2 regions of the Enterobacter sp. JBIWA008 genome follow, and region 2 is predicted to be linked to the other one. Evidence: predicted binding sites of a transcription regulator. Region 2 holds the regulator's gene; the other holds the start of a gene.

Region 1 (11,827 bases), 1.2 Mb from region 2:
CCAAAGCGGAAGCCGCTGATCATGTAGACAATCGGGTTCAGGTGCGACAGCGCCTGCCAGAACGGTGGCAGCAGCGTCAGGGAGTAGAACACCCCGCCGAGATAGGTCAACGGCGTCAGCACGAAGGTCGGGATCAGGCTGATGTCGTCAAACGTTTTGGCGAACACGGCGTTCAGCAGACCGGCCAGCGAGAACAGGATCGCCGTCAGAAGCAGCGTCAGTGCGACAAACAGCCACGAGTGGACCTGGAACGGCACGAAGAACAGCGAAATCGCCGTGACCAGAATCCCCACACACAGCCCGCGCGCCACGCCGCCGCCCACATAGCCGGCAATAATGACGTGCGTCGGTACGGGCGCCACCAGCAGCTCTTCAATATTGCGCTGGAACTTGGCGCTAAAGAACGACGACGCCACGTTGGCGTAGGCGTTGGTGATCACCGCCATCATGATCAGGCCCGGCACGATAAACTGCATATAGGTAAAGCCGTGCATCTCACCAATTCGGGAACCAATCAGGTTACCGAAGATGATGAAATAGAGCGTCATCGTGATGACCGGCGGCACCAGGGTTTGCACCCAGATACGCATAAAGCGGTTAATCTCTTTCGCCCAGATACTTTTCAGCGCGACCCAGTAAAGATGCGTCATGCCTTGTCTCCTTGTTTGTCATGTACCAGAGAGACAAACAGCTCTTCCAGTCGGTTCGCTTTGTTACGCATACTTAAGACCTGAATCCCCTGCGCACTGAGCTGCGAGAACACGCTGTTAATCCCCTGCTCGCGCAGCACTTCCACCTCCAGCGTCGAGGTATCCACCAGGCGATACTGATACCCTTCCAGCTTCGGCAGCGCGCTTTTAGCCGCCAGATCGAGAATGAAGGTTTCGGATTTCAGCTTGGAGAGCAGATTCTTCATCGAGGTGTTTTCCACCAGCTCACCGTGCTGAATGATGCCGATGTTGCGGCACAGCATTTCTGCCTCTTCAAGGTAGTGGGTGGTCAGAATAATGGTGGTGCCTTTGTCGTTGAGATCTTTCAGGAAGCCCCACATGGAACGGCGAAGTTCGATATCAACACCCGCTGTCGGTTCATCGAGGATCAGCAGTTTTGGCTCGTGCATCAGCGCACGGGCAATCATCAGGCGGCGCTTCATCCCGCCGGACAACATGCGCGCGCGTTCGTTACGCTTTTCCCACAGATCGAGCTGCTTAAGGTATTTTTCGCTACGCTCCAGGGCCTCTTTACGCTCAACGCCGTAATAGCCCGCCTGGTTAACGACAATTTGCTGCACCGTCTCGAACGGGTTGAAGTTGAACTCCTGCGGAACCAGCCCCAGCTGGCGCTTGGCGTTAACCACATCTTTTTGCAGGTCGTACCCAAAGACGCTCACCCGGCCGGACGTTTTGTTGACCAGCGAGCTGATAATCCCAATGGTGGTCGATTTCCCCGCCCCGTTCGGCCCCAGAAGCGCGTAAAAATCGCCGGCCTCTACTTTAAGATCTATTCCGCGTAGCGCCTGAATGCCACCCGAATAGGTTTTTTTAAGCTGCTCAAGCTCCAGTGCAATTGCCATGAAATTAACTTACCTTCAGTTCTTACACACGTTGTGTGGTTTCATTAAAAGTCGGGTTACCCTATAGTAGCGCAACGCAATAACTCGGTTACAGGTCGCTAACCTCCATGAACAACATAGATACACTCATCAGCAACAATGCACTATGGTCAAAAATGCTGGTGGAGGAAGACCCCGGATTTTTTGGAAAACTCGCGCAGGCTCAGAACCCACGCTTTCTCTGGATTGGATGTTCCGACAGCCGCGTACCGGCGGAGCGCCTGACCGGCCTTGAACCCGGCGAACTGTTTGTTCATCGCAATGTCGCCAATCTCGTGATTCACACCGATCTTAACTGTCTTTCTGTTGTTCAGTATGCCGTGGACGTTCTGCAAGTCGAGCACATCATCATTTGCGGCCATTATGGCTGCGGCGGCGTGCAGGCGGCGGTTGAAAACACGGAACTGGGGCTCATTGATAACTGGCTACTGCACATCCGCGATATCTGGTTCAAACATAGCTCACTGCTGGGCGAAATGCCGCAGGAGCGTCGCATGGATACCCTCTGCGAACTCAACGTGATGGAGCAGGTGTATAACCTCGGCCACTCAACGATCATGCAATCGGCGTGGAAACGCGGGCAGAAGGTCTCTATCCACGGCTGGGCGTACGGCATTCACGATGGTCTGCTGCGTAATCTGGAAGTCACCGCCACCAACCGCGAAACGCTGGAGCAGCGTTATCGTTCGGGGATAGCCAACCTTCAGCTTAAGCATGTGAACCATAAATAAAGCCGGGGATTTTCTCCCTCTCCCTGTAGGAGAGGGCCGGGGTGAGGGCATCAGCCCGTAATTACTCGTCCAGCAATACCACTTTCCCAACATACGGCAGATGACGATAACGCTGTGCGTAGTCAATGCCGTAACCCACCACGAATTCGTCCGGGATGGAGAAGCCAACAAACTCTACCGGTACCTGCACTTCACGGCGGTCGGGCTTATCCAGCAGCGTACAAATCGCCAGTGATTTCGGCTCGCGCAGGCTCAGGATCTCACGCACTTTTGAAAGCGTGTTGCCGGAGTCGATAATGTCCTCAACGATCAACACATCTTTGCCACGAATATCTTCATCCAGATCTTTCAGGATTTTCACATCACGGGTTGTAGACATGCCGCTGCCGTAGCTGGAGGCGGTCATAAAATCGACCTCATGGGGCACATGCACTTCACGGCACAGGTCTGCCATGAACATGAAAGAGCCGCGCAACAGACCGACCAGCACCATTTCGCTGCCGCTGTCCTTGTAATGTTCGGTGATTTGATGACCCAGTTCGGCGATACGCGCTTTGATCTCGGCTTCCGGGATCATCACTTCAACAGTATGTTTCATATTACTAACCAAATGATTTTAATGAAAATCTCTCAATGCGGATGAATTCATCTCCGGCATCGATACGCAAGCCAGCCATTATATCAGCAAATGGATAACCCTGGCGTATGAGTTATAAAAAGCAAATATTGTGATTCCGATCACACTTGTTAATACCTATAATTAGTTGCTAGCAAATTATTAACAAAAACTGACGAGTACACTTTCTATGGCTGAAACACACTCTAAACAGCCGCGTCTACTGGTGACATTAACAGCAGCGTTCGCAGCCTTCTGCGCGCTGTATCTGTTAATCGGTGGCGTCTGGCTGGTCGCTTTAGGCGGCTCCTGGTACTACCCGATTGCGGGTCTGGTTATGGTTGCCGTAACCGTCCTGCTGTTGCGTAGAAAACAATCTGCACTGTGGCTGTATGCCGCACTCCTTCTTGCCACCATGATCTGGGGCGTCTGGGAAGTCGGGTTCGACTTCTGGGCACTGACGCCGCGTAGCGACATCCTGGTCTTCTTCGGTATCTGGCTGATCCTACCGTTTGTCTGGCGTCGCCTGATTGTGCCTTCCAGCGGTGCGGTAGCAGGCCTGGTTGTTGCCCTGCTGATTACCGGCGGCATTCTGACCTGGGCCGGCTTTAACGACCCACAGGAGATCAACGGTACGCTGAACGCGGAATCCACGCCTGCAGCAGCTATCTCCCAGGTCGCTGACGGTGACTGGCCGGCCTATGGTCGTAACCAGGAAGGTCAGCGTTACTCCCCGCTTAAGCAGATCAACGCGGACAACGTTAAAAACCTTAAAGAAGCCTGGGTATTCCGTACCGGCGACCTGAAGATGCCGAACGATCCGGGCGAGCTGACCAACGAAGTGACCCCGATTAAAGTGGGCAACATGCTCTACCTGTGTACTGCGCACCAGCGTCTGTTCGCGCTCGACGCGGCCACCGGTAAAGAGAAATGGCACTTCGATCCGCAGCTGAACTCCAACCCGTCGTTCCAGCACGTGACCTGCCGTGGCGTCTCTTACCACGAAGCGCGTGCCGATAATGCCAGCCCGGAAGTCATCGCCGACTGCCCGCGCCGCATTATGCTGCCGGTGAACGATGGCCGTCTGTTCGCCATCAACGCCGAAACGGGCAAGCTGTGCGAAACCTTTGCCAACAAAGGTATTCTGAACCTGCAGACCAACATGCCGGACACCACGCCGGGTCTTTATGAGCCCACCTCTCCGCCAATCATTACCGATAAAACCATCGTGATTGCCGGTTCGGTTACGGATAACTTCTCCACGCGTGAAACCTCCGGCGTTATCCGTGGCTTCGACGTGAACACCGGTAAACTGCTGTGGGCCTTCGACCCGGGCGCGAAAGATCCAAACGCGATCCCGTCGGACGAGCACACCTTTACCTTTAACTCGCCTAACTCCTGGGCACCTGCAGCGTATGACGCGAAGCTGGATCTGGTCTACCTGCCGATGGGCGTAACCACGCCAGATATCTGGGGCGGTAACCGCACGCCGGAGCAGGAGCGTTATGCGAGCGCTATCGTGGCGCTGAATGCGACCACCGGCAAGCTGGCATGGAGCTACCAGACCGTTCACCACGATCTGTGGGATATGGATATGCCGTCCCAGCCGACGCTGGCGGACATTACCGTTGACGGCAAAACCGTGCCGGTGATTTACGCTCCGGCCAAGACGGGTAACATCTTCGTCCTGGATCGCAGCAACGGCAAGCTGGTTGTGCCTGCTCCGGAAAAACCGGTTCCGCAGGGCGCGGCTAAAGGCGATTACGTCAGCAAAACCCAGCCGTTCTCTGACCTGAGCTTCCGTCCGAAGAAAGACCTCAGCGGTGCGGACATGTGGGGTGCCACCATGTTTGACCAGCTGGTGTGCCGCGTGATGTTCCACCAGCTGCGCTATGAGGGCATCTTCACGCCGCCTTCTGAGCAGGGCACGCTGGTCTTCCCGGGTAACCTGGGGATGTTCGAATGGGGCGGGATCTCCGTTGACCCGAACCGTCAGGTGGCGATTGCCAACCCGATGGCGCTGCCGTTCGTTTCCCGCCTGATCCCACGCGGTCCGGGCAACCCAATGGAGCAGCCGAAAGACGCGAAAGGCAGCGGTACCGAAGCCGGCATTCAGCCGCAGTACGGCGTACCGTTTGGCGTGACGCTGAACCCGTTCCTGTCTCCGTTTGGTCTGCCGTGTAAACAGCCTGCCTGGGGTTATATCTCCGGTCTGGATCTGAAAACCAACCAGATCGTGTGGAAAAAACGTATTGGTACGCCGCAGGACAGCATGCCGTTCCCGATGCCGGTTCCGGTGCCGTTCAATATGGGTATGCCGATGCTGGGTGGCCCAATTTCCACCGCCGGTAACGTGCTGTTCATCGCGGCAACCGCAGACAACTACCTGCGCGCGTACAACATGACCAACGGTGAAAAACTGTGGCAAGGCCGCCTGCCGGCAGGTGGACAGGCCACGCCGATGACCTATGAAGTGAATGGCAAGCAGTACGTTGTCATCTCTGCCGGCGGTCATGGTTCGTTTGGCACGAAGATGGGCGACTATATTGTCGCGTATGCGCTGCCTGACGAAGGCAAATAAAAGCAAAACGGCAACTTCGGTTGCCGTTTTTATATTTGTTCCCTCTCCCTGTGGGAGAGGGGATCAGGCCACACTGTTTTAAACAGTGAACCCCAACATCATCCCCGTATCCTCATGCTCCAGCAGGTGGCAGTGCGCCATATAGGCAAACTCTTTCGGCGCATCGTGGTCAAACTTCACCAGCACCTCGCTCACGCCGCCTTCCACTCTCACCGTATCTTTCCAGCCCGCGCGGTGCGCCTCCGGCGCTTTGCCGTTTTCAGACAGAATGCGGAACTGGGTGCCGTGGATGTGGAACGGATGCAGCATCATGTCCCCTTCGCCCGAAATCACCCAGCGCTCATACTGACCCTTTGCCGCAGCAAACATTGGCGTATTCATGTCGAACGCTTTACCGTTGATCATGTTGGCGTTGTGGAAATCAAAGCCATGGTCGCCGTGATTCATGTTCCCCATGCCGCCCATTTTGCCGTGGTCCATATTCATGTGGCCCATCATCTGGCCGTGGTGCATCCCCGCCATCGCCTTATCGCCATATTTCGCCATCAGCGCCTGCATGCCCATCATATCAAGCATCGGATTCATGGAGAGCTGCAGCTTGCGCTGCGTAAGCCCCTCCAGCGGCGGGAGGGCTGGCAAAGTGGTTAACGTATCAGGCAGCGTGCCGGATGCAGTCACCAGCAGCGGCTGAATACGCAGCACCGGATGCGGCTTATCAAACGGCGCGACCGCCATGCCCATCTGGCTCACCGGCAGCGTCACGAGGTCAAACGGCTTGCCGTCGCTGATATCCACCAGCACCTCAAAGCGTTCGCCCATGAGCATCGGCAGCTCGCTCACTTTCAAAGGCTCCGGCAGCAGGCCGCCGTCGCTTGCCACCACATACAGCGGGCGTTTATCGCTGGCGGCAAAATTCAGCGAGCGTGCGTTACAGCCGTTGAGCAGGCGCAGGCGCAGCCAGCCTTTCGGCGCGACATGCTGAGGGTAAATGGCGCCGTTGGTCAGCAACGTGTCGCCAAACCAGCCTACCGCCGCGCTCATCACGTCCAGCTGGTAGTCAATTTGCCCGTCAGCGTTGAATTTCTTGTCCTGCACAATCACCGGTACGTCGTCGATGCCCCACTGTTTCGGGAGGCGCAGCAGGCGGCTTTCGTCGTCTTCAATCAGTACCAGCCCCGCCAGCCCCATCGCCACCTGATGGCCCGTTTTGCCATGCTGATGCGGATGGAACCAGCAGGTCGCCGCGCGCTGAACGGGCGTAAAGGTGACGCTACGCGTGCCGCCCGCTTTGATGACGCCCTGCGGCCCGCCGTCCACCTCGCCCGGAACCTCCAGTCCGTGCCAGTGCAGCGTCGTCTCTTCGGCGAGCGTGTTGTGGATATCCACCGTCACCGCTTTCCCTTTACGTAGCTGAAGCGCCGGGCCGAGCAGATTACCGTTATAACCCCACGTCGTGGCGTTGTGCTCGCCGAACGTCGTTTTACCCGCCTGAACCACAAGCTGAATACGGCTGCGGGCGTCAGCGGTCAGTAAGTCAGGAATGGGTAAGGCAGGCCTGTCGGCCGCGAAAACCGAGCGGCTCCAGAGTGGTAATGCGCTGGCAGCCCCCAGCACAGCGGAATATTTTAAAAAATCACGACGTTGCATGTTCATTTCCTTATTTCCAGCAGGCGATCTTTTGAGCATAAACCCTCCCCTTACCGGAAGGTCAAGTCAGGCGGCAATAATAAAGATCGTCGCACTGGCATCAAGTATGCTAACGTTAATTTTCCGTGAAGAAGTGGTAGAAGCAATGAAGACGTTTTTCAGGACAATTTTGTTCGGTAGCCTGATGGCAATGTGTGCGAACAGCTATGCGCTAAGTGAAAATGAAGCGGAAGATATGGCCGATTTAACGGCGGTTTTTGTATTCCTGAAAAATGATTGTGGCTACCAGAATTTACCCAACGGGCAAATTCGCCGCGCGCTGGTCTTTTTTGCCCAGCAGAACCAGTGGGATCTCAGCAACTACGACAGCTTCGACATGAAGGCGCTCGGCGAAGACAGCTACCGTGACTTGAGCGGTATTGGTATTCCCACTGCCAAAAAATGCAAAGCGCTGGCTCGCGACTCACTCAGCCTGCTCGCCTACGTCAAATAACCTTCCCGACGCCCCCTGTTGAACCTCTGGCCGTGCAACCACGGTTAGAGTTAGCTATCATGTTTCGCTCATTTTTTGTGAGCGTAATGGATGTTTACACAGGAGGAGTTCGCTATGGCCGACCACACGTTGTGGCATGAAACACTGCATGACCAGTTTGGTCAGTACTTTGCCGTTGATAACGTGCTCTATCATGAGAAAACCGATCACCAAGATCTGATCATCTTCGAGAATGCCGCCTTTGGCCGCGTCATGGCGCTGGACGGCGTCGTGCAAACCACCGAGCGAGATGAGTTTATCTATCATGAGATGATGACCCACGTTCCGCTCCTGGCGCACGGTCACGCGAAGCATGTCCTGATTATCGGCGGCGGCGACGGCGCAATGCTGCGTGAAGTATCCCGCCATCGTTCCATTGAAACCATCACCATGGTGGAAATCGATGCGGGCGTCGTCTCTTTCTGCCGCCAGTTCCTGCCCAACCACAATGCCGGTAGCTATGACGATCCGCGCTTTAGCCTGGTGATTGACGACGGCGTTAACTTTGTTAACCAGACCTCGCAGACCTTTGACGTTATTATCTCCGACTGCACCGACCCTATCGGTCCTGGCGCGTCGCTGTTCACCTCCTCCTTCTACGAAGGCTGCAAGCGCTGCCTGAACCCGGGTGGGATTTTTGTCGCACAAAATGGCGTCTGCTTCCTGCAGCAGGATGAAGCGCTCGACAGCCATCGCAAGCTGAGTACCTATTTCGATGACGTCAGCTTCTATCAGGCGGCCATTCCGACGTACTACGGCGGAATCATGACCTTTGCCTGGGCGACGGATAACGACGTATTACGCCACCTCTCCACCGAAATTATTCAGGCCCGCTTCCATCAGGCCGGTCTTCAGTGCCGATACTACAATCCGGCTATCCATACCGCAGCGTTTGCTCTGCCGCAGTACCTGCAAGACGCATTATCCACTAAGGGGGTGAGCTAATTGAAAAAGCTTAAACTGCATGGCTTTAACAACCTGACGAAAAGCCTGAGTTTTTGTATTTACGATATCTGCTATGCCAAAACAGCGGAAGAACGCGATGGTTACATCGCCTATATCGACGAACTCTACAACGCCAACCGTCTGACCGAGATCCTGTCAGAAACCTGTTCCATTATCGGCGCAAACATCCTGAACATCGCCCGACAGGATTATGAACCTCAGGGCGCCAGCGTGACTATTCTGGTCAGCGAAGAGCCGGTCGACCCGAAGCTTATCGACAAAACTGAACATCCGGGCCCGCTGCCGGAAGTGGTCGTGGCCCACCTGGATAAAAGCCATATCTGCGTGCACACCTACCCGGAGAGTCATCCGGAAGGCGGGCTGTGCACGTTCCGCGCGGATATTGAAGTGTCGACCTGCGGCGTGATTTCCCCGCTGAACGCGCTGAACTATTTAATCCACCAGCTGGAATCGGACATCGTCACCATTGATTATCGCGTGCGTGGTTTTACCCGCGATATCAACGGCATGAAGCATTTCATCGACCACGAGATCAACTCCATCCAGAACTTTATGTCCGAAGACATGAAATCGCTGTACGACATGATGGACGTGAACGTTTATCAGGAAAACATCTTCCATACCAAGATGTTACTTAAGGAATTCGACCTTAAGCATTATATGTTCCACACGAAGCCGGAAGATTTGAGCGAAGAAGAGCGTAAGGCGATTACTGACCTGCTCTGGAAAGAGATGCGCGAGATTTACTACGGCCGCAATATTCCGGCCGTGTAAGAGCAAGCCGGAGCAGGGATGCTCCGGTCTGTTATTTCTGTTTCATGAAGTCACGGTAGGCGTTCACGACCTGAAGGAAGTCTTCCACGCCGCACAGCGACAGACTTTCTTCGTCATAGTAGCTCATCCCCTCCTCCATCTCGTCACCTGAAAACTCGAGCTGGTTGGCACGCACCATGACCTCTTCACCGTCCATCCACAGCGTATATTCATGCCCGGCGCGCTGCCAGGATCGTTCACTGCCTTTCACCGTATTTGCCGCCTGTTCAACCTCATCAAGAAGTGCGAGATTTTCTTTCACCTCTTCGTTAAACCAGTGTCCAACGGCTTCGTGGCCCATCGACATACGCACTTTCACCACTCCGGTGATGTCGCGCAGAAATTCGTAATCCATAGTATTTTCCTCTGCAAAGCCATTAAGGTAATTATCGCAGCAGAGAGGAAGAAAAAAAGCGGGAGAGGCAGGAGGAATGAAAATAAAAAGGTGAGAGCAAGACCCTGCGGCCTGATGCCCTCACCCCGTCCCTCTCTCACGGGAGAGGGTGCAAACACTAAAAACCGTCTCGTGGAGACGGTTTTGCTGTTTATACCGCCGTCTGGAAGATAACCCCGTCGGCCTTCTCGGTGTACTGAGAGAGCTGGTCGAAGTTCAGATAGCGATAGGTATCCACCGCGGTCTTATCCACCTGAGCCACAAAGGTCTGGTACTCTTCCGGCGTTGGCAGTTTGCCAATCAGCGCCGCAACCGCCGCCAGCTCCGCAGAGGCCAGGAAGACGTTCGCACCGGTACCTAAACGGTTCGGGAAGTTACGGGTAGAGGTGGAGACCACCGTCGCACCGTCGGCTACGCGCGCCTGGTTGCCCATGCACAGGGAACAGCCCGGGATTTCGATACGCGCGCCGCTCTTACCAAACACGCTGTAGTAGCCCTCTTCGGTCAGCTGAGCCGCGTCCATACGGGTTGGCGGCGCCACCCACAGACGGGTTGGCAGCTGGCCTTTGTGGGTATCCAGCAGTTTACCGGCAGCACGGAAGTGACCGATGTTGGTCATGCAGGATCCGATAAACACTTCGTCGATCTTCTCGCCCTGAACCTCAGACAGCGGACGCGCGTCGTCAGGATCGTTCGGTGCACACAGGATTGGCTCTTTGATATCCGCCAGATCGATGTCGATCACCGCCGCGTACTCTGCGTCAGCATCGGCTTCCAGCAGCTGCGGATCGGCCAGCCATTTTTCCATACCCTGGATACGACGCTCCAGCGTACGACGGTCGCCGTAGCCTTCCGCAATCATCCACTTCAGCAGCACGATGTTAGAGTTCAGATACTCAATAATCGGCTCTTTGTTCAGCTTGATGGTACAGCCCGCCGCAGAACGCTCGGCGGAGGCATCGGTCAGCTCGAACGCCTGCTCCACTTTCAGATCCGGCAGACCTTCAATTTCCAGGATACGGCCAGAGAAGATGTTTTTCTTCCCTTTCTTCTCAACGGTCAGCAGGCCCTGTTTGATCGCATACAGCGGGATCGCGTGAACCAGATCGCGCAGGGTGATACCCGGCTGCATTTTGCCTTTGAAGCGCACCAGCACCGATTCCGGCATATCCAGCGGCATCACGCCGGTCGCAGCAGCAAACGCCACCAGACCGGAGCCCGCCGGGAAGGAGATACCGATTGGGAAACGGGTATGGGAGTCACCGCCGGTACCCACGGTATCCGGCAGCAGCATGCGGTTCAGCCAGGAGTGAATTACGCCGTCACCCGGACGCAGGGAAACGCCGCCGCGGTTCATGATGAAGTCTGGCAGCGTGTGGTGCGTGGTCACGTCAACCGGCTTCGGATAGGCCGCCGTGTGGCAGAAGGACTGCATCACCAGGTCAGAAGAGAAGCCCAGGCACGCCAGGTCTTTCAGTTCGTCACGGGTCATTGGGCCAGTGGTGTCCTGAGAGCCCACGGAGGTCATTTTCGGTTCGCAGTATGCGCCCGGACGCACGCCGGCGACGCCGCACGCGCGGCCCACCATTTTCTGTGCCAGAGAGTAACCGCGGTTGCTTTCAGCAACGTCTTTCGCCTGACGGAACACGTCTGAGTGCGGCAGACCCAGCGCTTCACGCGCTTTGGTGGTCAGGCCACGGCCGATGATCAGCGGGATACGGCCACCGGCGCGCACTTCGTCGATCAACACGTCAGTTTTCAGCTCGAAGCTTGCCAGCAGCTCGTTGGTCTCGTGGTTGCGCACTTCACCTTTATACGGATAGACGTCAATCACGTCGCCCATGTTCAGGTTAGAAACATCCACTTCGATCGGCAGCGCGCCCGCATCTTCCATGGTGTTGAAGAAGATTGGCGCAATTTTGCCGCCGAGGCACA
Region 2 (11,827 bases):
GGTAAAAGGCTGGTCTCCGTTCATACTGCTCTTTAGAATCAAGCCATTCGCTTTTTATACTGCGCTTTGTTAAGGAATTCTCATGCTCAAATCAACACTGGCGGCTGTCGCAGCTGTGTTTGCTCTTTCTGCCGTTTCCCCTGCTGCGCTGGCAGCAAAAGGGGACCCTCACGTTCTGCTGACCACCTCCGCCGGGAACATTGAGCTGGAACTGAATAGCCAGAAAGCTCCGGTTTCTGTGAAAAACTTCCTCGACTATGTGAACAGTGGTTTCTATAACAACACCACTTTCCACCGCGTGATCCCAGGCTTCATGATTCAGGGTGGCGGCTTCAACGAGCAAATGCAGCAGAAACAGCCGAACCCGCCTATTAAAAACGAAGCGGACAATGGCCTGCTGAACAAGCGCGGCACCATTTCCATGGCGCGTACCGCAGACAAAGATAGCGCGACCAGCCAGTTTTTCCTGAACGTGGCGGATAACGCCTTCCTCGACCACGGTCAACGCGACTTTGGCTATGCGGTCTTCGGTAAAATCGTGAAAGGGATGGACGTGGCCGATAAGATTTCTCAGGTGCCTACCCACGACGTCGGGCCGTATCAGAATGTGCCGTCAAAACCGGTGGTTATTCTCTCCGCAAAAGTTCTGCCGTAATTCTTCTGAACGCGGGCTTCTTCTGCCCGCGTTACGTGACCCTCCCTGCGAAAGCGCGTTTTGCTGCTTATACTTGTGGCAAACGGACTATTCAGGGAGGCGTTAAGTGAAAAAGCTCACCGACAAGCAAAAATCCCGTCTCTGGGAACAGCAGCGTAACGTCAATTTACAGGCCAGTTGTCTCCTTGAAAAAGGTAATGGTCCCTCAGAACCCCATATTGAGACGCTGGAGCTTGGGCCTTCCGCGCCCGGGTTGCCCCATCTGTGTCTTATTCATCGTCATTTGTACCGCAGCGAGATGAAGCGGGCTGGCGAGTTCCGCACCGACGATATTTTTAAAGGTGACATTCCCTTCTGCCATTTTGAGTACATCGAAAAGATGGGTAATGAGCTGATGGCGGCGCTGGAAAGTGAAAAGTATCTCGTGGGCTTTGAGAAAGCGGCTTTTGTTGACAGAATTAGTCACTATTACTGCGAAATCAACATGCTGCATCCGTTTATGCGCGGTAACGGTATTGCCCAACGCGTTTTCTTCGAGCAGCTGGCGCTCCACGCGGGCTATGCGCTGGACTGGCGCGATATCGATCCCGAGCTGTGGGTGGAGGCTAACCGAAGTGGCGCAACGGGAGATTTAACCGCGTTAAACGCTATCTTTGCCAAAGTAGTGAGCGAAGCGCGGGAATCTGAGTAGAATAGGGCGGCATTTTTTTCGGGGGCCGCCATGATTCTGCTGATTGATAACTACGATTCCTTCACCTGGAACCTTTACCAGTATTTTTGTGAACTGGGTGCAGAGGTGGTTGTCCGCCGCAACGACGAGATCGATCTCGCCGATATTGAGATGCTGGCTCCGCAGAAAATCGTGATTTCTCCGGGGCCATGTACGCCGTCGGAGTCGGGTATTTCTCTGGATATTATCCAGCACTATGCCGGCAAGCTGCCGATCCTGGGCGTCTGTCTGGGCCATCAGGCGATTGCCCAGGCGTTTGGCGCTACCATCGTGCGCGCCGCCAAAGTGATGCACGGTAAAACCTCTCCGGTCACCCACACCGGCACCGGGGTATTCACGGGGCTCAATAATCCGTTAACCGTGACGCGCTACCATTCCCTGGTCATTGACCCGCCGACGCTGCCCGCCTGCTTTGAGGTGACCGCCTGGAGCGATACGCAGGAGATTATGGGGATTCGTCACCGCGAATGGGACCTCGAAGGCGTGCAGTTCCACCCGGAAAGCATCCTCAGCGAGCAGGGCCACGCGCTGCTGGCAAATTTCCTCCATCGCTGAATAACTGTTGCCTTGTTGTGATTTTTTATGCATATTTTGTGATTATATTTTCACAATCACTGTGACATAAAATGGACGGTCATGACATGGCAACTGAACAACCAGCAATTACCCGCGCGACATTTGATGAAGTGATCCTGCCGATTTATGCACCGGCTGAGTTTATCCCGGTGAAGGGAAAAGGCAGCCGCGTCTGGGATCAGCAGGGTAAAGAGTATGTGGATTTCGCGGGCGGTATTGCGGTCACGGCGCTGGGTCATTGCCATCCCGCGCTGGTGGAGGCGCTGAAAACCCAGGGCGAAACCCTGTGGCACACCAGCAACGTGTTCACCAACGAACCGGCGCTGCGCCTGGGCCGCAAGATCATTGAGGCGACCTTTGCCGAGCGCGTGCTGTTTATGAACTCCGGCACCGAAGCCAACGAAACCGCCTTTAAGCTGGCGCGCTACTACGCGACAACGCGCCACAGCCCGTACAAAACCAAAATCATCGCCTTCCACAATGCCTTCCACGGACGCTCCTTCTTTACCGTCTCCGTTGGCGGCCAGCCGAAATATTCCGACGGGTTTGGCCCGAAGCCGGCCGACATCGTCCACGTGCCGTTTAACGATCTGCATGCGGTAAAAGCGGTAATGGACGACCACACCTGCGCCGTTGTCGTCGAGCCGATCCAGGGTGAAGGCGGCGTGACGGCGGCAACACCGGAATTTCTGAAAGGGCTGCGCGAGCTGTGCGACGAGCATCAGGCGCTGCTGGTCTTTGATGAAGTACAGTGTGGGATGGGGCGTACCGGCGATCTGTTTGCCTACATGCACTACGGCGTGACGCCGGATATTCTGACCAGCGCCAAAGCGCTCGGCGGTGGTTTCCCGGTGAGTGCGGTCCTGACGACCCAGGAGATCGCCTCCGCTTTCCACGTCGGTTCTCACGGCTCCACCTACGGCGGTAACCCGCTGGCGAGCGCCGTGGCGGGTGCTGCGTTCGACATTATCAATACGCCGGAGGTGTTGAACGGCGTTAGCGCGAAGCGCGAGCTGTTCGTAAAACACCTGCAAAAGATTGATGAGCAGTACGACGTGTTTAGCGAAATCCGTGGGATGGGGCTGTTGATTGGTGCCGAGCTGAAACCTCAGTACAAAGGCCGCGCGCGTGATTTCCTCCACGCCGCCGCGCGTGAAGGAGTGATGGTGCTGAATGCCGGGCCGGACGTAATGCGCTTTGCGCCGTCGCTGGTGGTTGAAGATAAGGATATTGAAGACGGGTTAACCCGCTTTGCCGCAGCGGTTGCGAAGATCGTTAAAGGCTAATATTCGGTTCGTTTCAACCGACGGATTAACCAAACCCCGTGATGTGGACGCTGACGCCATGCCACCGACGAAATGGTGTGCATGGTGTTCAGATGCCCCAGTACGCGCTGCAAATGCTGCTCCAGGGTGCTCATTGGGCCGTGGGTCAACGTCTCCGGCGCTTCCAGAATATTCGAATCTCCCGACTCACCCGGCGCGTCATACTCCAGACGCTGTTGACACCTCTGCAACGCAATTTCACAAGACTGCAAATAGCGCTGCGCCAGATCCGGCGTCAGCATCGTGTGCTCGCGCGCCAGCGTGGTCATGGCGTTGATGTGTTCGACGATAAACTGGCTGTGCGTCACCCAGAGCTTCATATCTGCCAGATAGTGCGAGTTAAAGCCCGGCTCCTGCATCGCCTGGTTGAGCGAGTTAAACAGGGCGTTGTGCGCCTGGTTGACCTTCATTCGCTGCCAGGCCAGCGGCGTCGGTTGAGGATTGTCGCTGAGGATCAGCCTGATGGCCTCCTGATCCGCTTCCAGCGCGTCGTGGGCATTCTGGCGCAGCAGCCCGCTTTGCCACTGCGGCCACAGCCAGACCATGCCGCCAAAGGCAATCAGGCAGCCGATCAGGGTATCAATCAGCCTGGCGACAATAAACTGTTCGCCATTGAGCGTGAGTAGCTGCAGGGTGTATACCGCCGTTACCGTAAAGCCTACCATCGCCCAGCCGTAGTTTTTGCGGATAATCAGGTAGCTCACCAGCGTGATCGCCAGCATCCCTGCCAGGGTATAGCCTTCCGGCACGTGGAAGTGTAGCGTCACGCCCGCAATGATCAGCCCGGCCATCGTTCCCCCAGCTCGATGCAGAATGCGCACCCGCGTGGCGCCGTAGCCGTTCTGGGTGACAAACAGCACGGTCATTAAGATCCAGTACGGTTTCGGCAGATGCAGCGCCATGCCCATCAGGCTGGCGGTACTGAGCATAACGCTAATCCTGGCGGCGTTGCGCAGGGCGGACGATTTAAGAGACAGATAGCTTCTGAGCGCGGGCAATAACGGAAGACGTTTCTGCTTATCCGCCATCAGGTCGCGGGGATAAAGCGGGCGTTGCGTGCGCAGCACGCGAGCGATGCGGCTGAAGTGCCAGGCGGCAAAATGGCCGACCGGGTTATCCGGATGCTGACGGGCGATTTTCTCCAGCGCGCCCAGCTGCTTATCCATGTTAAAGCGCGTCGGGTAGCGGTGATAGAGAATATCATCGGCCAGCACGCGCAGGCGTGCGGACACGGTCTGGGCGTTCCAGCGGATCACCGCTTCGGCATGGCTGCGCTCGACCAGCTTTTGCACCTCCTGCGGGTGGTGCAGGCTAACGGAGATATGCTCCTGCAGATCCAGCCCGACCTGGAAGGTGCGCAGCAGCCGTTTGTACTCGTGGTTCTTGTTGGCGGCAAGCATATGCAGCTGTTGATAGCACTGGCTTATCAGATCCACCACCTTCTGCTGGCGCGTCAGCAGGGGCGGTAAGGATTTTTCCGGATCGGTATGCTGGGTGAGCAGGGTGTATTTGGCCTCGCAGTAATCCGCAAGCTGCACATAGAGCAGGCTCAGGGATTCACGCAGCGGCTGTTCGCGCCACAGCCAGAACCAGAACCAGTTGAACAGCCCGTACCACAGTGTCCCCAGGGCGTAGATCAGCAGCGGCTCCCACACCGGCATGTTCCCGGCGAGGCTCAACGTGAAGATGGCCGCAATCAGCGAAGCGGGAAGCAGGCGGGCGTGCAGCGAACTGATTTCTGCCGTGACGCCGAGGGTCATTGCCAGCACGGTCAGGATCAGCGGCAGCGGGATATCCCGGGCCAGTAAAAGCTGTACGGCGAGGCTGCAGCCGGCAAACAGGCAGCCACCGATAATCAGTCGTTTGAAAAAGCGCTTATGCGGCGTGTCCAGACCGGCGATGTTGCAGCAGGCGGGCACGAGGGAAAACAGCAGGCCTTGCTGAAGATGTCCGAGGATCAGGCCTATGGCCACAGGAAGACACAACACCAGCGTTTGTCGCAGTGCGTAGTTAACTTCCGGGTGATAGATCAGCCTGCGCCACATGGGGAGTAGAGACAAAAACGGCGTGACACCTTGCGATGGCACGCCGTTTAAGCGGAATTAACGCGTTCCGTAGACCACGATGGTTTTACCGTGGGCGGAGATCAGGTTTTGATCTTCCAGCATTTTCAGGATACGGCCCACTGTTTCGCGGGAGCAACCGACGATCTGACCAATTTCCTGACGGGTAATTTTAATTTGCATGCCGTCCGGGTGGGTCATTGCGTCTGGCTGTTTCGCCAGGTTCAGCAGGGTTTGTGCGATGCGGCCAGTCACGTCCAGGAAGGCGAGGTTGCCCACTTTCTCTGAGGTGACCTGGAGACGGCGCGCCATCTGGGAAGAAAGACGCATCAGGATATCAGGGTTAACCTGAATCAGCTGACGGAACTTCTTGTAAGAAATTTCAGCCACTTCACATGCTGTCTTTGCTCGAACCCAGGCGCTACGTTCCTGGCCTTCTTCAAACAGGCCCAGTTCACCGATGAAATCGCCCTGGTTCAGATAAGAAAGGATCATCTCTTTCCCTTCTTCATCTTTGATCAGCACTGCCACCGAGCCTTTAACGATGTAATACAACGTTTCCGCTTTTTCACCCTGGTGAATCAGCGTGCTCTTTGATGGGTACTTATGAATGTGGCAATGAGACAAGAACCATTCGAGAGTCGGGTCTGTTTGCGGTTTGCCAAGCACCATGCGCTGTTATCCTCTGTTATAAGCTGTCACCAGAGTCATCAGATGCATCCGGACTCTGGGGTTGCAATCGAATTCTTACCCATACCCTGGGAAGTCGGCTACCGTAACGTTTCGCAGCCAGTAAAGTTTGATGTCCTCTGCATACATGTGTAACGTCAATGTATTACTGTAGCATCCAGAGTGTTTTAGCATAGCTTTCGCCGCGTGTCTCCTGGTGTCTCGCTTCAGCATGATGCAGGTCGCCTTCCATTGCGAGAAATGTAACGCACGCGTAATCTGTCACCAAAAATGCAACGTTGGAGTTTAAGAATATGCAAGCGCGCGTGAAATGGGTTGAAGGTTTAACGTTCCTGGGCTAGTCCGCGTCAGGACACCAGATTTTGATGGACGGCAACTCCGGCGATAAAGCGCCAAGCCCAATGGAAATGGTGCTGATGGCGGCAGGTGGATGCAGCGCCATTGACGTGGTGTCGATTCTGCAAAAAGGTCGTCATGACGTGACGGATTGTGAGGTCAAACTCACGTCAGAGCGTCGCGAAGAGGCGCCACGCCTGTTCACCCATATTAACCTGCACTTTGTGGTCACCGGTAAAGAGCTGAAAGACGCGGCGGTCTCGCGTGCGGTGGACCTGTCTGCGGAGAAGTACTGCTCTGTGGCGTTAATGCTGGAGAAAGCGGTAAAAATCACGCATTCGTATGAAGTGATCGAGGGCTAATTAATGGGGCATCGTGCGTGTTGATGCCCTCACTCTAACCCTCTCCCACTGGGAGAGGGAACATGTTCACGCTATCTGCTTCCCTTCCATCAGTCGCTCCACCAGCGGCGTCATGATGAGCTCCATCGCCAGCCCCATTTTACCGCCCGGCACCACTAACGTATTCATGTGCGAAATAAACGAGCCCTGCAGCATGGCCAGCAGCCAGGGGTAATCAATACCGTCGAGGTTGCGGAAATGGATCACCACAAAGCTCTCATCCAGCGACGGGATGCTTTTGGCGGCAAACGGGTTGGAGGTGTCCACCGTCGGCACGCGCTGGAAGTTGATATGGGTGCGGGAGAACTGCGGCGTCAGGAAGTTAATGTAATCCTCCATGGAGCGCACCACTGAGTCCATCACCGCCTCTCGCGAATGGCCGCGCTCGCTCATGTCGCGCGTCAGCTTCTGGATCCACTCCAGGTTAACGATAGGAACCACGCCGACCAGCAGATCCACGTGACGCGCCACGTCGTGTTGAGGGGTGACCACGCCACCGTGCAATCCTTCGTAAAAAAGGACGTCGGTGGGTTCCGGCAGCGGCTGCCACGGGGTAAAGGTGCCCGGCACCTGATTCCAGGGTACGGCTTCGTCATAGGTATGCAGATACTTGCGGGACTGCCCTTTGCCGCTCTGACCGTACTCTATAAAGGTTTGTTCCAGCAGGCCGAAGTCATTGGCTTCCGGGCCGAAGTAGCTGATGTGTTTACCCAGATCGCGCGCCTTACGGATGGCCATGTCCATCTCCGGACGCGTGTAGCGGTGAAAACTGTCGCCTTCGACCTCCGCCGCACGGAGATTCAGCTGGGCGAAAATCTTGCGAAATGCGAGGCTGGTGGTGGTGGTTCCCGCACCACTCGACCCCGTAACGGCAATAACCGGATGTCTGGCAGACATAGCAACTCCCTGACTGAAAAGGGTGGAAGATCAGCCGTGAAACGCGTTGCGGGGCATGATATTGACCGTCTCATGCAGTTCTGACCACACCAGCACCACGTCGCCGCTTTTCAGCTGGCGCTTAACATCGTTGACCTTTTGCTCAAGCGAGCGTTCCTGTTCACCATAATCGGTGCCTTCGCGTAATACAAAGCTTTCAATAAGATTATCGAGCGTAATGGGCGCCAGATCCTGCCAGGGAATAATCATTTTGCACCGTCCAGATAAGGGGTTAGCCAGTCAGGAATACGCGCCTCAAGCCACATTTTCGGGCGGCGCAGCGTGCCGCCGATAAACCCGACGTGGCCGCCGTGCTCGGTCAACTGATAGTGAACGTTGTCGGGCAGGAATTCCTGAGCGGGGATCGAGTGATGATCCATAAACGGGTCATCTTTGGCATGAATAATCAGCGTTGGCTGCGTGATTTTGCTGAGCAGCGGCATAGCGCTGCACTGACGATAATAGTCAATCGCATCGGCGAAGCCGTGGATTTTCGCGGTGATCAGGTCGTCGAACTCGCGGATACGGCGCACCTTTTTCAGCTGGCGCAGGCTTACCGGCAGGGTATCCGGGTAGGCCTTCAGCTTGCGCGCCGCGTTGGCCTTCAGCAGGTTGAGCAGGTAGCGCTGATAGACGCGGGAAAAGCCTTTATCCATGTGGTAACTGCACTGCTCCAGCATAAACGGCGCGGAGACAATGACGGCGGCATCCAGCGGTACGCTTTCGCCCTCTTTAGCCAGCAGACAGGCCAGCATGTTTCCACCCAGCGAGTAGCCCACGGCGGCGGTTGGCACGGTGCCATGATTTTCCCGCAGCCAGTGTAAAAACCACGTCCCGTCTTCGGTTTCACCCGAGTGATAAATGCGTTTCTGACGATTCGGTTCGCCGCTGCAGCCGCGAAAATGCATCACCACGCCGAGCCAGCCGCGCGCTTTTGCCGCTTCAATTAACCCATGCGCATACGGGCTGTGCAGGCTGCCTTCCAGACCGTGAAAGACCACCAGACGCGGCTTATGGCGAGCCTGTTCAGGCGCTTCGCTCCAGGCGAGATCCAGAAAATCACCGTCTGGCAGGTCAAGCCGTTGCCAGTGCGGGGTGAACTGAACCTTGCGGCGGATCAGTCGCGGCAGCATGGTCTGCAAATGGGGATTGGCCACGCCGCGCATAGGCACGAACTCAGTGCTGTCTTCGGCCGCAATGTCGAAGTCTGATGGAATGATTTGGGTCATAAGCGCGATGCTGATTCTTGTCGGAAATTTACGGTACTTTCCGAATTGTACCCCGTTTAGCCTGGTTTTCCGAAACATGAACTGATCCCGATCACAAATCTTTACCTTGATTATTACTCTCAGGCTAATGATTTAGCTCTACGCTTAATTGATGCCTTTCTCACCAGAGCGCACACTTTACTCAACGTTAAGCAAATCAAAATGATTAGCTGAATCAGGAGGTTAATAATGTTATCTGGGCAAACACCCACCCGGCAATGGAACACGCGACGCAGTGAAAAAGCGCGTCGTCTGGCCTCCGTACCGGTGCAGGGCAAGGTACTGCCAACCGGCGATCTTGTCGCCATGCTGGAAAAATTAATCGCGCCTGGCGATAAGGTCGTTCTGGAAGGTAACAACCAGAAGCAGGCGGATTTTCTTTCCCGCTCGCTGGCCGAAGTGAACCCGCAAATTGTCCACGACCTGCATATGATCATGCCGAGCGTCGGGCGCAGCGAGCATCTTGATATCTTCGAGAAAGGCATCGCCCGCAAGCTGGACTTCTCCTTCTCCGGGACGCAAAGCCTGCGTATTTCGCAGCTGCTGGAAGACGGTCAGCTCGAAATCGGTGCGATTCACACCTACATCGAACTTTACTCACGCCTCTACGTCGACCTTTCGCCCAACGTGGCGCTGATTGCCGGGTTTAAAGCGGACCGCAAAGGCAACCTCTACACCGGGGCGAGCACCGAAGATACCCCGGCGCTGGTGGAAGCCGCCGCGTTCCACGACGGCATCGTCATCGCGCAGGTGAACGAGCTGGTGGACGACGAGTGTGACCTGCCGCGCGTGGATATCCCTGGCTCGTGGATCGACTTCGTGGTGGTTGCCGATAAGCCGTTCTTTATCGAACCGCTGTTTACCCGCGACCCGCGCCTGATTAAGCAGGAACACATCCTGATGGCGATGATGGCGATCAAAGGCATCTACGCGGAGCACCAGGTGCAGTCCCTGAACCACGGTATTGGCTTTAACACCGCGGCGATTGAGCTGCTGCTGCCCACCTACGGCGAACAGCTCGGCCTGAAGGGTAAAATCTGTAAACACTGGACGCTGAACCCGCATCCGACGCTGATCCCCGCCATTGAAAGCGGCTGGGTGGAAAGCGTGCACTGCTTCGGCGGCGAGCTGGGGATGGAAGAGTACATCCGCGCCCGTCCGGACGTGTTCTTTACCGGTGCCGACGGCTCCATGCGTTCCAACCGCGCCTTCTGCCAGCTGGCAGGCCAGTATGCGGTCGATATGTTTATCGGCTCGACCCTGCAGGTTGACGGTTATGCCAACTCCTCAACGGTGACCCGCGGTCGTCTTTCCGGCTTCGGCGGTGCGCCAAACATGGGGCACGACCCACACGGTCGTCGCCACGCCACACCGGCCTGGCTGAACATGATCACCGAACCTGACCCAATGCAGCGCGGTAAAAAACTCGTCGTGCAGATGGTGGAAACTTTCCAGGCAGGCGTGAAGCCGACCTTCGTGGAAAAACTTGATGCCATTGACGTGGCGAAAGCCTCGGGTATGCCGCTGGCGCCGGTCATGATTTACGGCGATGACGTGACGCATGTGCTGACGGAAGAGGGGATTGCCTACCTCTACCGGGCGAAAGATCTGGAAGAGCGTCGTGCCATGGTCGCCGCTGTTGCGGGGATCACCGATATCGGCCTGGGCGTGGATGCTAAACGCGTGGCGGAACTGCGCCAGAGCGGCAAGGTTGTCTATCCGGAAGATTTGGGCATTCGCCGCACCGACGCCACCCGCTCTCTGCTGGCGGCAGGCAGCGTGTCAGACCTCGTTGAGTGGTCCGGCGGTCTCTACAACCCACCTGCGAAATTCCGGAGCTGGTAATGAAACTTCTGCCCCAGATTCAGGTTGAAGGCGGTGCCGAATGGCTGGCGCGAACCGCCACGCAGTGTCTGATTGACGAAGCACGTTTAAGCCCGAAGCCCGGTCTGGTGGACAGTCGGGGGAGTGGCGCGCACCACGATTTATCCCTTGCGCTGATGGAGCGCTCCGCGCACAGCCTGACCCCGACGTTTCAGGCGCTGGCGCTGCAAAGCTGGCAGCGCCCGGCAGATATCGCACTTCGGCAAACCGTCGGGCGACTTGGTCGCGAAGGCGAGCAGCAGATGATGACTGCAACCTGTGGCGTAAACACCCATCGCGGCGCGATTTGGGCGCTGGGGTTGCTGGTCAGCGCGGTGGCGATGCTGGGTGGCGATGCCAGGGCGCAAGACGTCGCCAGCACCGCCGCGCAGCTGGCGAAGCTGCCGGATGACGCGGCGCCGAAAGTGTTCAGTAAGGGTTTACGCGTCACGCACCGCTACCGCGTGCCGGGCGCGCGTGAAGAAGCGCAGCAGGCGTTCCCGCACGTTATGCAGCGCGCATTGCCGCAGCTTCGCCTCAGCCGCCTCAACGGCAGCAGCGAAACGCAGGCCAGGCTCGACGCGCTGATGGCGATCATGACCTCACTCACCGACACCTGCGTGCTGTCGCGCGCCGGGCTGAAGGGACTGGACGCCATGCAGGACGGCGCCCGTGCGGTACTGAACGCCGGAGGTTGTGCAACGCCCGAAGGCCAGCAGGCGCTGGCGAACTTAGACCGTCAGATGCTGGCGCTAAACGCCTCCCCAGGCGGTGCTGCCGACCTGCTTGCCGCCACGCTGTTTCTTGACCGCGTCGAATCGCCTTATTCAAAGCATTAAGAGGATGTTATGGAAAAAATCACATTGACCGTGCCAGCCAGCCGCGCGTTAAGCGGCAGGGCGCTGGCGGGGGTAGTCGGCTCCGGGGATATGGAGGTGCTCTTCACCGCCGAACCGGGCCAGACGTTAACCATTGATATCACCA

The links. The regulator CRP, encoded in region 2, controls carbon source genes, mostly activating them, when cyclic AMP is high. The targets are predictions, from matches to a motif close to ATGTGANNNNNNTCACAT.
Region 1: the regulator CRP is predicted to act here: its motif matches at 3,070-3,087, upstream of hpt (hypoxanthine phosphoribosyltransferase).

Annotation. Positions count from the first base shown of each region.
Region 1 is NZ_CP074149.1:835,493-847,319, reverse strand. Features, by position in the region: gene KGP24_RS04025 (ABC transporter permease) at 1-650, opposite strand, end outside; gene KGP24_RS04020 (ABC transporter ATP-binding protein) at 647-1,573, opposite strand; gene can (carbonate dehydratase) at 1,681-2,343, shown strand; gene hpt (hypoxanthine phosphoribosyltransferase) at 2,405-2,941, opposite strand; gene KGP24_RS04005 (glucose/quinate/shikimate family membrane-bound PQQ-dependent dehydrogenase) at 3,150-5,540, shown strand; gene cueO (multicopper oxidase CueO) at 5,619-7,187, opposite strand; gene KGP24_RS03995 (YacC family pilotin-like protein) at 7,333-7,680, shown strand; gene speE (polyamine aminopropyltransferase) at 7,795-8,664, shown strand; gene speD (adenosylmethionine decarboxylase) at 8,665-9,459, shown strand; gene yacL (protein YacL) at 9,491-9,853, opposite strand; gene acnB (bifunctional aconitate hydratase 2/2-methylisocitrate dehydratase) at 10,044-11,827, opposite strand, start outside.
Region 2 is NZ_CP074149.1:4,427,447-4,439,273, reverse strand. Features, by position in the region: gene ppiA (peptidylprolyl isomerase A) at 83-655, shown strand; gene KGP24_RS21625 (putative adenosine monophosphate-protein transferase Fic) at 762-1,346, shown strand; gene pabA (aminodeoxychorismate synthase component 2) at 1,377-1,940, shown strand; gene KGP24_RS21615 (aspartate aminotransferase family protein) at 2,027-3,247, shown strand; gene KGP24_RS21610 (YccS/YhfK family putative transporter) at 3,244-5,331, opposite strand; gene crp (cAMP-activated global transcriptional regulator CRP) at 5,389-6,021, opposite strand; gene KGP24_RS21600 (OsmC family protein) at 6,405-6,737, shown strand; gene KGP24_RS21595 (phosphoribulokinase) at 6,804-7,673, opposite strand; gene KGP24_RS21590 (YheU family protein) at 7,704-7,922, opposite strand; gene KGP24_RS21585 (hydrolase) at 7,919-8,941, opposite strand; gene mdcA (malonate decarboxylase subunit alpha) at 9,170-10,825, shown strand; gene KGP24_RS21575 (triphosphoribosyl-dephospho-CoA synthase) at 10,825-11,682, shown strand; gene mdcC (malonate decarboxylase acyl carrier protein) at 11,692-11,827, shown strand, end outside.